3 regions of the Mesorhizobium sp. P170090 genome follow, and region 2 is predicted to be linked to each of the others. Evidence: predicted binding sites of a transcription regulator. Region 2 holds the regulator's gene; each other region holds the start of a gene.
The links. The regulator HrcA, encoded in region 2, represses chaperone genes, less so after heat shock. The targets are predictions, from matches to a motif close to GTTAGCACTCNCNNNNNGNGAGTGCTAAC.

Region 1: a site for HrcA is predicted at 1,956-1,984, ahead of groES (co-chaperone GroES). Genes of this name have one in related genera too.
Region 3: a site for HrcA is predicted at 1,878-1,906, ahead of AC3EML_RS13665 (co-chaperone GroES). Genes of this name have one in related genera too.

The regions. Positions count from the first base shown of each region.
Region 1 covers NZ_JBYNWH010000001.1:3,405,900-3,409,168, reverse strand. The annotation lists gene AC3EML_RS16380 (TetR/AcrR family transcriptional regulator) at 1-115, shown strand, start outside; gene AC3EML_RS16375 (hypothetical protein) at 112-981, opposite strand; gene AC3EML_RS16370 (class I SAM-dependent methyltransferase) at 1,064-1,861, shown strand; gene groES (co-chaperone GroES) at 2,046-2,342, shown strand; gene groL (chaperonin GroEL) at 2,406-3,269, shown strand, end outside.
Region 2 covers NZ_JBYNWH010000001.1:831,940-835,208, forward strand. The annotation lists gene AC3EML_RS04135 (VOC family protein) at 1-77, opposite strand, end outside; gene rph (ribonuclease PH) at 268-984, opposite strand; gene hrcA (heat-inducible transcriptional repressor HrcA) at 1,133-2,218, shown strand; gene AC3EML_RS04150 (hypothetical protein) at 2,255-2,455, shown strand; gene AC3EML_RS04155 (PQQ-dependent sugar dehydrogenase) at 2,562-3,269, shown strand, end outside.
Region 3 covers NZ_JBYNWH010000001.1:2,899,520-2,902,788, reverse strand. The annotation lists gene AC3EML_RS13695 (ester cyclase) at 1-92, shown strand, start outside; gene AC3EML_RS13690 (DUF3168 domain-containing protein) at 99-506, opposite strand; gene AC3EML_RS13685 (hypothetical protein) at 724-933, shown strand; gene AC3EML_RS13680 (hypothetical protein) at 941-1,132, shown strand; gene AC3EML_RS13675 (DUF1488 family protein) at 1,175-1,441, opposite strand; gene AC3EML_RS13670 (hypothetical protein) at 1,438-1,710, opposite strand; gene AC3EML_RS13665 (co-chaperone GroES) at 1,959-2,321, shown strand; gene groL (chaperonin GroEL) at 2,386-3,269, shown strand, end outside.

The DNA of each region.
Region 1 (3,269 bases), 2.6 Mb from region 2:
CCAGCTGGCCGGCGGCGTCGTGCGCATGGCGCTGACCCAGGACCAGGAGGAAAGCCGCCACACCATCGAGGACTACCGGTCGATCATCCATACGCAGTTGGGACTGTTTCTCTAGCGCCCGATTCGACCCCGTCCGGTCTGGTGGATGAGGTTTTCGAAGCCGTCGGCCAGGTTGGCGGCGCCGGCGGCGACGATCTTCGACAGGTTTCTGGCGCGACCCGGGGTCTTGTTGGCATCGAGCAGCACGGCCCTGCCCTCATGCACGACAAAGTCGAATTTGCCATAGTCGAAGCCCAGCTTCCGACGCAGGGCGCGCAATTCGTCGGGAACCGCAACCGGCTCCCGGCGGATGGTGTCGTCGCCCTTGACCAGGCGCTGTGGCGAGACATAGCGGATGCAGCGCTCCCGATCGCCGCAGAATATCCAGAACCGCGCCGCAAACCCGTCGGGCTCGATTTCGGGAATGAATTTTTCCACGATCAGGTCGGCACGCCTGAAAATCTCCGGCGCCACATCGGCCAGCGAGGCATGCACCTGATAACGGTCGAAGGTCTGCGCGCCCGGGAAAGGCACTGCCTTGCCGGCGCGAACGGATTTTCGGTTGAGCTGCTCCTCGGGCGTCCCCCAATGATTGAGGTTGCTCTTGACGATGACCTGGCCGCTCCAGTTGGCACCCTCCTCGAGGATCGCACCGCTGATGCGGCGCTTGGAAATGTCGGTCGCACCAAGATTGAGACAAATCGGAAATCCGCGCGCGTAGTCGACATAGTCCGATGGCGTCACTGTCGCGTCGACATGCAGGACGGCAATATCGGCGTTATGACTTGCCGAGGGTCCACGCATGATCTGCACGGAGTGACCGCGCCGTTTCAGCTCCGCCAGGACGTCGAACAGCATGTAGGGGCTGTCCTGGCGCAGCAGGAGGCCCCGCCGGCTCTGGAAGCGGTCAAATTCATGCGTTATGACGGCAATGCGGGCCATGGCCTTTCCTGCATGAGGTAACTCGCAAGGCAACCAACAGCCTGGAAGGAAATATGTCCAGCCTTTCCCCAAACCGTTCCGCATGACTGAGCATTGGGACGCAATTCGCCGTCATTGGCGGCTTCTCGGGTCGCCGCTGTGTCCGCCCCCGGAAGCTGTCGCCGCCTATGAGCGCGAACTTAGCCTGCAATCAGTCGATGTGGTGCTGCTCGGGGTCACGCCGGAGCTTGCCGGCCTCGGAAGGACCATGCTCGCGATCGACGAGTCCACTGCCATGATATCGGGCATCTGGCCGGGCGATACCGCCTCACGCAAGGCGGTGATCGGCAACTGGCTGGAGTTGCCGCTGGGCGACGAAAGCGCCGGGGCGGTGATCGGCGACGGCTGTCTGTCGGCGCTGGACTCCTCGGTTGCACGGCAGGCGCTGCTTGCCGAGATCGCGCGTGTGCTGAAGTCCGATGGGCGGGCTGCATTGCGCGCCTATGCAAGCCCTCAGGTGCCGGACGATCTGCAGGAGGTCCGGGCGCTGACGCTGTCCGGTGGTGTCGCGACCTTCCACGAACTCAAATGGCGCATTGCCATGGCTTGTGCCGGCGGCGATCCCGACCGCGCCATTCCGGTGCGGGCGATCCTCGACGCCTTCGATGCGCTGTTTGCCGACCGGGAGGCCCTTGCCGCGACGACCGGATGGGAGATGCCGGTCATCGGCACCATCGATGTCTATGCGAATTCGCAGACTGTCTACAGTTTCGCCCCGGCGGCGACGCTGGTCGAAGAGGCGAGCCGGTTTTTTGACAGTGTCCGCCTCGCGCCGACAGGGACCTATGGGCTGGCTGAACGCTGTCCGCTTCTGGTGCTTATATCGCCGCGGCGCCGGTAGGGTCTGCCGTCGGATCGCGGCACGGCTCCAATTGGCACAATTGTGCTCACCGTTCGCCTTGACTCTCGAAAGCCACGCGCTTATTTCAGCGCACGTTAGCACTCTCCCCAGGTGAGTGCTAACGCACATCCGGCACCGCCGGATCGAGGAACAGCTCTCACCGTTCTCATTCGAGGAAGAAAAAATGGCAAAGTCGAAGTTCCGCCCGCTTCATGACCGCGTGGTCGTACGCCGGGTCGAATCCGAATCCAAGACCGCCGGCGGGATCATCATCCCGGATACGGCAAAGGAAAAGCCGCAGGAAGGCGAGATCATCGCCGTCGGCTCCGGCGCTCGCGACGAAGCCGGCAAGCTGGTCCCGCTGGACGTCAAGGCCGGCGACCGCATCCTGTTCGGCAAGTGGTCGGGCACCGAAGTCAAGCTCAATGGCGAAGACCTTCTGATCATGAAGGAATCCGACATTATGGGCATCATCGGCTGATCATCGGCCTCACCGTCAACTAATTTCGGGCTTGATCGCAAGCCCCCTGCCAGGAGCTAAAAAATGGCTGCTAAAGACGTAAAATTCTCCCGCGACGCCCGCGAGCGCATGCTGCGCGGCGTCAACATCCTCGCCGACGCAGTGAAGGTCACGCTCGGCCCCAAGGGCCGCAATGTCGTCATCGACAAGTCGTTCGGCGCACCGCGCATCACCAAGGACGGCGTCACCGTCGCCAAGGAAATCGAGCTTGAAGACAAGTTCGAAAACATGGGCGCGCAGATGGTCCGCGAAGTTGCTTCGAAGACCAACGACATTGCCGGCGACGGCACCACGACCGCGACCGTTCTGGCGCAGTCGATCGTCCAGGAAGGCCACAAGGCCGTTGCCGCCGGCATGAACCCGATGGATCTGAAGCGCGGCATCGATCTGGCCGTCACCGAAGTCGTCGCGGCTCTCGGCAAAGCTGCCAAGAAGATCAAGACCTCCGAGGAAGTTGCCCAGGTCGGCACGATCTCGGCCAATGGCGACGAGTCGGTCGGCGCCATGATCGCCGAAGCGATGCAGAAGGTCGGCAATGAAGGCGTCATCACGGTTGAAGAAGCCAAGACCGCCGAGACCGAGCTGGAAGTCGTCGAAGGCATGCAGTTCGACCGCGGCTATCTCTCGCCCTACTTCGTCACCAACGCCGACAAGATGGTTGCCGAGCTCGAGGACGTCTACATCCTCCTGCACGAGAAGAAGCTGTCCAACCTCCAGGCCATGCTGCCGGTTCTCGAAGCCGTCGTGCAGACCTCCAAGCCGCTTCTTATCATCTCGGAAGACGTCGAAGGCGAGGCTCTGGCCACGCTGGTCGTCAACAAGCTGCGCGGCGGCCTGAAGATCGCCGCCGTCAAGGCGCCGGGCTTCGGTGATCGCCGCAAGGCCATG
Region 2 (3,269 bases):
ACGTTGGAGTAGAAGGCTTCGGCAGCGGCGAGATCCGTGACGTAAAGCGCTGACTCAAGAATAGCGGAGGGTTGCATCAGGCACCCCCCTCTGCCCTGCCGGGCATCCCCCCCGCAAGGGGGGAGATTGGCAGTTCCGCTGGCGGCGTCTCAACGTTGATGGTTGGCGAAAACGGTAGCGACCTCTGATCTCCCCCCTTGCGGGGGAGATGGCCGGCAGGCCAGAGGGGGGTGTGAAGGATCGCCGACGTCATCACGTTAAATTCAATCAAGCCACAGCCATCTGCTGCAAGCTCACCAGCCGCTGAATGCCCTTCTTGGCAAGGCCCATCAGCTCCGCGAACTGCCCTTCCGAGAAAGGCTCGCCCTCGGCGGTGCCCTGGATCTCGACGATGCCGCCCTTGCCGGTCATGACGAAATTGGCGTCGGTGCCGGCAGATGAATCCTCGATGTAGTCGAGGTCGATGACCGGCTGGCCGTCATGGATGCCGCAGGAAATTGCCGCGACATGGTCCTTCAGCACCTTGGCAACACTGGCCATCTGCCGCGCTTCCATCCAGCGCAGGCAATCGTAGAGCGCCACCCAGCCGCCGGTGATCGACGCCGTGCGGGTGCCGCCATCGGCCTGGATGACGTCGCAGTCGACGGTGATCTGCTGTTCGCCCAGCGCCTGCAGGTCGACAACGGCGCGCAAGGAGCGGCCGATCAGCCGCTGGATTTCCAGCGTGCGGCCGCCTTGCTTGCCGGCCGAAGCTTCACGGCGCATGCGCTCGCCGGTCGAACGCGGCAGCATGCCGTATTCCGCCGTCACCCAGCCCTTGCCGGAATTGCGCATCCAGCCCGGCACCTTTTCCTCCAGGCTCGCCGTGCACAACACATGAGTGTCGCCGAATTTCACCAGGCACGAGCCTTCGGCGTGTTTGGAGACGCCGCGCTCGAAGGAGATGGCGCGCATTTCGTCGGCTTGGCGTTTGGAAGGGCGCATCGAGGCCTCTTTCTGTTCTTTTATGGTTTCGTCGGCGGCTTGTAGACGCATGCAGCCCATGGCGCAAAGGAAAAGGCCCCCATACAGACGCCGGGTTGCGCGGGGGCGAGGGAAGTCTATATCCTTGGGCCGGAGGTTTTTGGCTCGAATGACCAAGGCAGTCACCGAACCCAGTCTGCTGGCGCCCGCGCTGCAATCGCTCGACATGCGTTCGCGCGACATTTTTAGGCGCATCGTCGAATCCTATCTGAAGGACGGTGAGCCTGTGGGATCGCGCAGCCTGTCGCGCATCCTGCCGTCGTCGCTGTCGCCGGCCACCATCCGCAATGTGATGAGCGACCTCGAACATCTCGGCCTGATCTATGCCCCGCACATCTCGGCCGGGCGCCTGCCGACCCAGACCGGCCTGCGCTTCTTCGTCGATGCCTTCATGGAGCTTGGCGATCTCTCCGACGAGGAACGCCGGGTCATCGAGGCGCAGGTGCGCGCCTCCGGCTCGGGCGCGACGCTGGAACACATGCTGACCGAGGCCAGCCAGATGCTGTCGGGCATGTCGCGCGGCGCCGGCCTGGTGCTCGCCACCAAGAACGAGGTGGCGCTGAAGCACATCGAGTTCATCCAACTCGAGCCGACCAAGGCGCTGGCGGTGATGGTGTCGCAGAATGGCGATGTCGAGAACCGCGTCGTCGACCTGCCGGCCGGCATCACCGTCTCGCAGCTGCACGAGGCCTCCAACTTCCTCAACGCCCATATCAGGGGCCGCACGCTCGCCGAGGCGCGCATCGAGATCGCCCGCATCAAGGACGAGACCAGGGCAGCGCTGGACACGCTGTCGCAGGATCTGGTCGAGAAAGGCCTGGCGGTGTGGGCCGGCGCCGACAGCGGCCTGCCGGCGCGCCTTATCGTGCGCGGCCGCGCCAATTTGCTCGAAAACGTCACCGCCCAGGCCGATATCGAATTGCTGCGCCACCTGTTCGAGGATCTGGAGACGCAGGACGGGCTGATCCAGCTGCTTGACCTCGCCGAGGACGGCCCCGGCGTGCGGATCTTCATCGGCTCGGAAAACAAGCTGTTCTCGCTCTCCGGCTCGTCGCTGGTCGTGGCGCCTTACCGCGACAAGGACGCCCGCGTCGTCGGCGCGCTCGGCGTCATCGGCCCGACCAGGCTGAATTATGCCCGCATCGTGCCTATGGTCGACTACACTGCGCAATTGATTACCCGGATGTTAAGATAATTCCGAAGCCGGGATCACCGTAAAGGAGGGCGCAGAATGGCGCTTGAATCGTTCAAGGCCCAGATCAGCATGCTGCTCGAAGAAATGGTCAACCAGCCGGAGGACGAGCACGAAATCCAGGAGCAGCTGCGCGAAAAACTGCGCGAAATGCGCGCCATGGGCTTGCCGCTGCCGGAAGATCTCGTCGCATTGGAAAAGCGTCTCGACGACGATCTGGACGTCGAAGAGGAAAGTTGAGCGGTTCTCTCGTCGAATCTGCGCGCGCACGCTTCTCTTTTGCGGCGGCCGCACAATATCTCCCTTGTCGTGACGCGCCGACCGGCGCGAGTTCGAGGAGAACAGCATGATCCGGATTGCCGGCTTCGCAGGCCTTGCCCTGCTTCTGGCCACCAGCGCCTTCGCCCAGCAGGCTGATCAACTGCTGCTGACCGGCAAGGACGCTTTCGGCGACTGGAAGGCCGACAAGCCAGGTGTGCGCCGGCTGATTAGGCCGGATGATCTGAAAAGACCCAACATCACCGAATCCGCCTCCAACAGCGCCGGCCTTGGCGATCGGCCCGAGGGCGCGAAGCCCGTCCTGCTGCCTGGGTTTTCGGCCGAACTGGTTGCTTCCGGCATTTCCAATCCGCGGGTCGTGCGCGTGGCGCCGAACGGCGACCTGTTCGTCGCCGACAGTGACGCCAACCAGATCCGCGTCTATCGGCTGGCCAAGGGTAGCGCGAAGCCGGCCGAAGAGGGCATTTTTGCCGACAATCTCAACCAGCCCTATGGCATCGCCTTCTACCCGCCTGGCGACAAGCCGCAATGGGTCTACGTCGCCAACAACGACAGCGTGGTCCGCTACGCCTATCGCGACGGCGACCTTAAAGCCTCCGGCGAACCGGAGACGATTGTCTCCGACATCCCTACCGGCGGCCACTGGACCCGCGATATCGCCTTCTCGCCGGACGGGAAGACGCTGTATCTCTCGGTCGGCTCCGGATCGAACGTCGCGGAGGGCATGCAGAAGGCACCGAAGGGCGGCCTTGACGCCTGGGCAAAATCACAGCCA
Region 3 (3,269 bases), 2.1 Mb from region 2:
TCGCTGAGAATGTTTTCTACGAATTCGGAGAGGGTCGCATCCGCGAGGTGTGGTCAGTCATCGACAAGGCCGAGATTCAGGCGCAAATCTAGGTTGCTTCAATCACTTTGCTCGGTGAGAGCGCGTATCCGCAGCACCCCGTGGTAGAGCGCCAGGTCCTCGTCGTAGCGGGCCTCGGCGAACTCCAGGGACAGGCGGGTCTGGTCGCGCGAGCCGGTGGCGAAAGCGGCGCCGTCAAGGCGCGCCCGGATGCTGTCCATGATCAGACGCGTCTCGGCCTCGCCTTGCGCCTTCGACCAGACATGCAGCGTGATGAGCTGGTCGTCATCATTGTCGGCGCCGGTGTCCAGATCGAATGCGCTGGTCCTGCCATAGGTCACATAAGGGAAGGCGGCACTGTCGGCCGCCTGCTCGCGCAACCCGGCGCCGCCGAGCAGCGCCGTCAGCGAGGCATCGCTCTTCAATCTCATGAACAAGGCTTGCAGCAAATCGCCGGGCGCCGTCATCGTCGTCTCCGTTCGCCTGTCACGCTTTGAACAACCTCAGTTTCGCGCGCAACCTAACCGCGTTGCACGGATTTCGCCAGATGACGATCCGCCTGATGGAAGGCGGCGAATCGGGCGGCATGGCCCTTTCACGGACCGGGTTCTATTTGGCATGCGGGGAGTTTCAAGAAGGGTGTTATGAGGAGCCCTGTTTTCTCCGGCAATTCGAGGTCATTTCATGCGAACGCCACCGCTGCTGCCGGCTTTTGGAAAGCTCGGCGTCAAGCCCCCGGTCGCGATTGCGGCAGCACCCGCCCTGTCGAAGAGCACCGTGGCCCTGCGCATGCGCGAGATACTTTCAATGCATGGCGGCCTGGCCTTGAAGCTGTCGGTGGTGGCCTGGACAATCCTGATCATGGCGGCGGCATTTTGCATGTCAAGGGCCTGATGCCGATATGGCAAACCGCTACGCGTTGCGCATGGACGAGCCCGAGAGCTGGACTATCTTCGACATCTTCACCGGCCAGCCTGTCGAGCTTAAGCAACAGGTAATGGTGGCCATGAATTTGCGGGATGCGGAAGCGATGGCCGACCGCCTGAACAGCCGGGACGTCAAGCGGCGGGCAAAAGCCGACCGCAAGTCCTGACGCACGCTGATCTCAGCCGCCCTGATGCAAGACGAACGCGCGCTAGCCGAAATCCGCGGCTGTGAGAACATAAATGCTCTTGCGGGTGCGGGCGTAGGCCTTGCTGGCAATGTCATGGATGGAGCTGGACGCGGTGTCGAAGGCCGCCAGATAGGTGGCTTCCGCGGTCGCCGTCCCTGATGGCACCTTCGAGAGGGCATCGGCTGCGACGGAGAAGGAAATCTGGAACATGCCGTCATGGCCGACAAAGCGGATGCGCTTGCCGGCCTCGTCATAGAAGCGACTTGGATTGGGGAATGTCAGGCTCATGACGTGCCCCCCTTCGGCGCGGCGGCGGCTTTCTTGACTGTCGCCACTGTCGCCCGCTTCTTCTTCGGTGTGGGGTTCAAGGCTTCCGCGACGCGGTCGGCCTCTTCCTTGGCCAGGCGCAATTCCCTGAGCCTTGCCGTCTTGATCTCCCTGGCCCTCGCTTCGGACATGTAGTCGGAGGTTGCCTTGTTGCGCTCGGCCGTCTTCTTCTGCTTGTCCATGAAGCGGGCTTCAGCTTTTTCCATGATGCTCTGATTGCCTTCGGCCATCGCCTAAATCTCTCCTCGTGCCTGAAATTGTGAAATCGAACTTACGATATAAATAGTCGCTTTGGCCTCGAAATTCAATTTTTCGAAATATCTAGGCGCCTCGCGACGTTTCGAACCCTGCAGACATCATAATACTTTTTAATATTTAATTTTGGCCACGAATAATTTTTGGCACTCCTATCTATCGAGTGCCAACACGCCTATAAGAACGGCGCGGTCGCCTATGCCGGCCCCAGAAAGAAGTTCTCATGAAGTTTCGGCCACTCCACGACCGCGTCGTCATCCGGCGCGCCGAAGGCGATGTCAAATCCAAGGGCGGCATCATCATTCCCGACAATGCCAAGGAAAAGCCGCAGGAAGGCGAAGTCATCGCCGTTGGGCCGGGCGCACGCGACGAAAACGGCGCGCTTGTCCCGCTCGACGTCAAGGCCGGCGACTTCATCCTGTTCGGCAAATGGTCGGGCACCGAGGTCAAGATCGACGGCGAGGACCTGCTGATCATGAAGGAAGCCGACATTATGGGCGTCATCGACAAGAGCGAGACGGCCGCTATCGGCAAGAGCGGGACGGTCGTCACCGAGAAAAGCGTCAAAGCCAAGAAGGCCGCCTGACCGGCCTGGCTTTGCCAGGCTCCGGCGAGCCGCTTGCTTCACCACACCAACGGGATTGAAAAAAATGTCTGCCAAGGAAATCAAATTCGCCACCGACGCGCGCGACCGCATGCTGCGCGGCGTCGAGATCCTCACCAATGCGGTGAAGGTCACGCTCGGCCCCAAGGGCCGCAACGTCATCATCGACAAGGCCTATGGCGCGCCGCGCATCACCAAGGACGGTGTGACGGTGGCCAAGGAAATCGAGCTTGCCGACAAGTTCGAGAACATGGGCGCGCAGATGGTGCGCGAAGTGGCTTCGAAGACCAACGACCTCGCCGGTGACGGCACCACCACCGCCACGGTGCTGGCCGCATCGATCCTGCGCGAAGGCGCCAAGCTGGTTGCCGCCGGCATGAACCCGATGGACCTCAAGCGTGGCATCGACCAGGCTGTCGCCGCCGTGGTCAAGGACATCAAGGCGAAGGCCAAGAAGGTCAAGTCGTCGGCCGAGATCGCGCAGGTCGGCACCATCGCCGCCAATGGCGATGCCAGCGTCGGCGCCATGATCGCCAAGGCGATGGACAAGGTCGGCAATGACGGCGTCATCACCGTCGAGGAGGCCAAGACCGCCGACACCGAACTCGACGTCGTCGAAGGCATGCAGTTCGACCGCGGCTATCTCAGCCCCTATTTCGTCACCAATGCCGACAAGATGCGCGTCGAGCTGGAAGAGCCTTACGTGCTCATCCACGAGAAGAAGCTCGGCAATCTGCAGGCGATGCTGCCGATCCTCGAGGCGGTGGTGCAGAGCGGCAGGCCGCTGCTGATCATCTCGGAAGACGTCGAAGGCGAAGCACTGGCGACGCTGGTCGTCAACAAGCTGCGCGGCGGCCTCAAGGTCGCGGCCGTCAAGGCGCCGGGCTTCGGCGATCGCCGCAAGGCGATGCTGGAAGACATCGCCGTGCT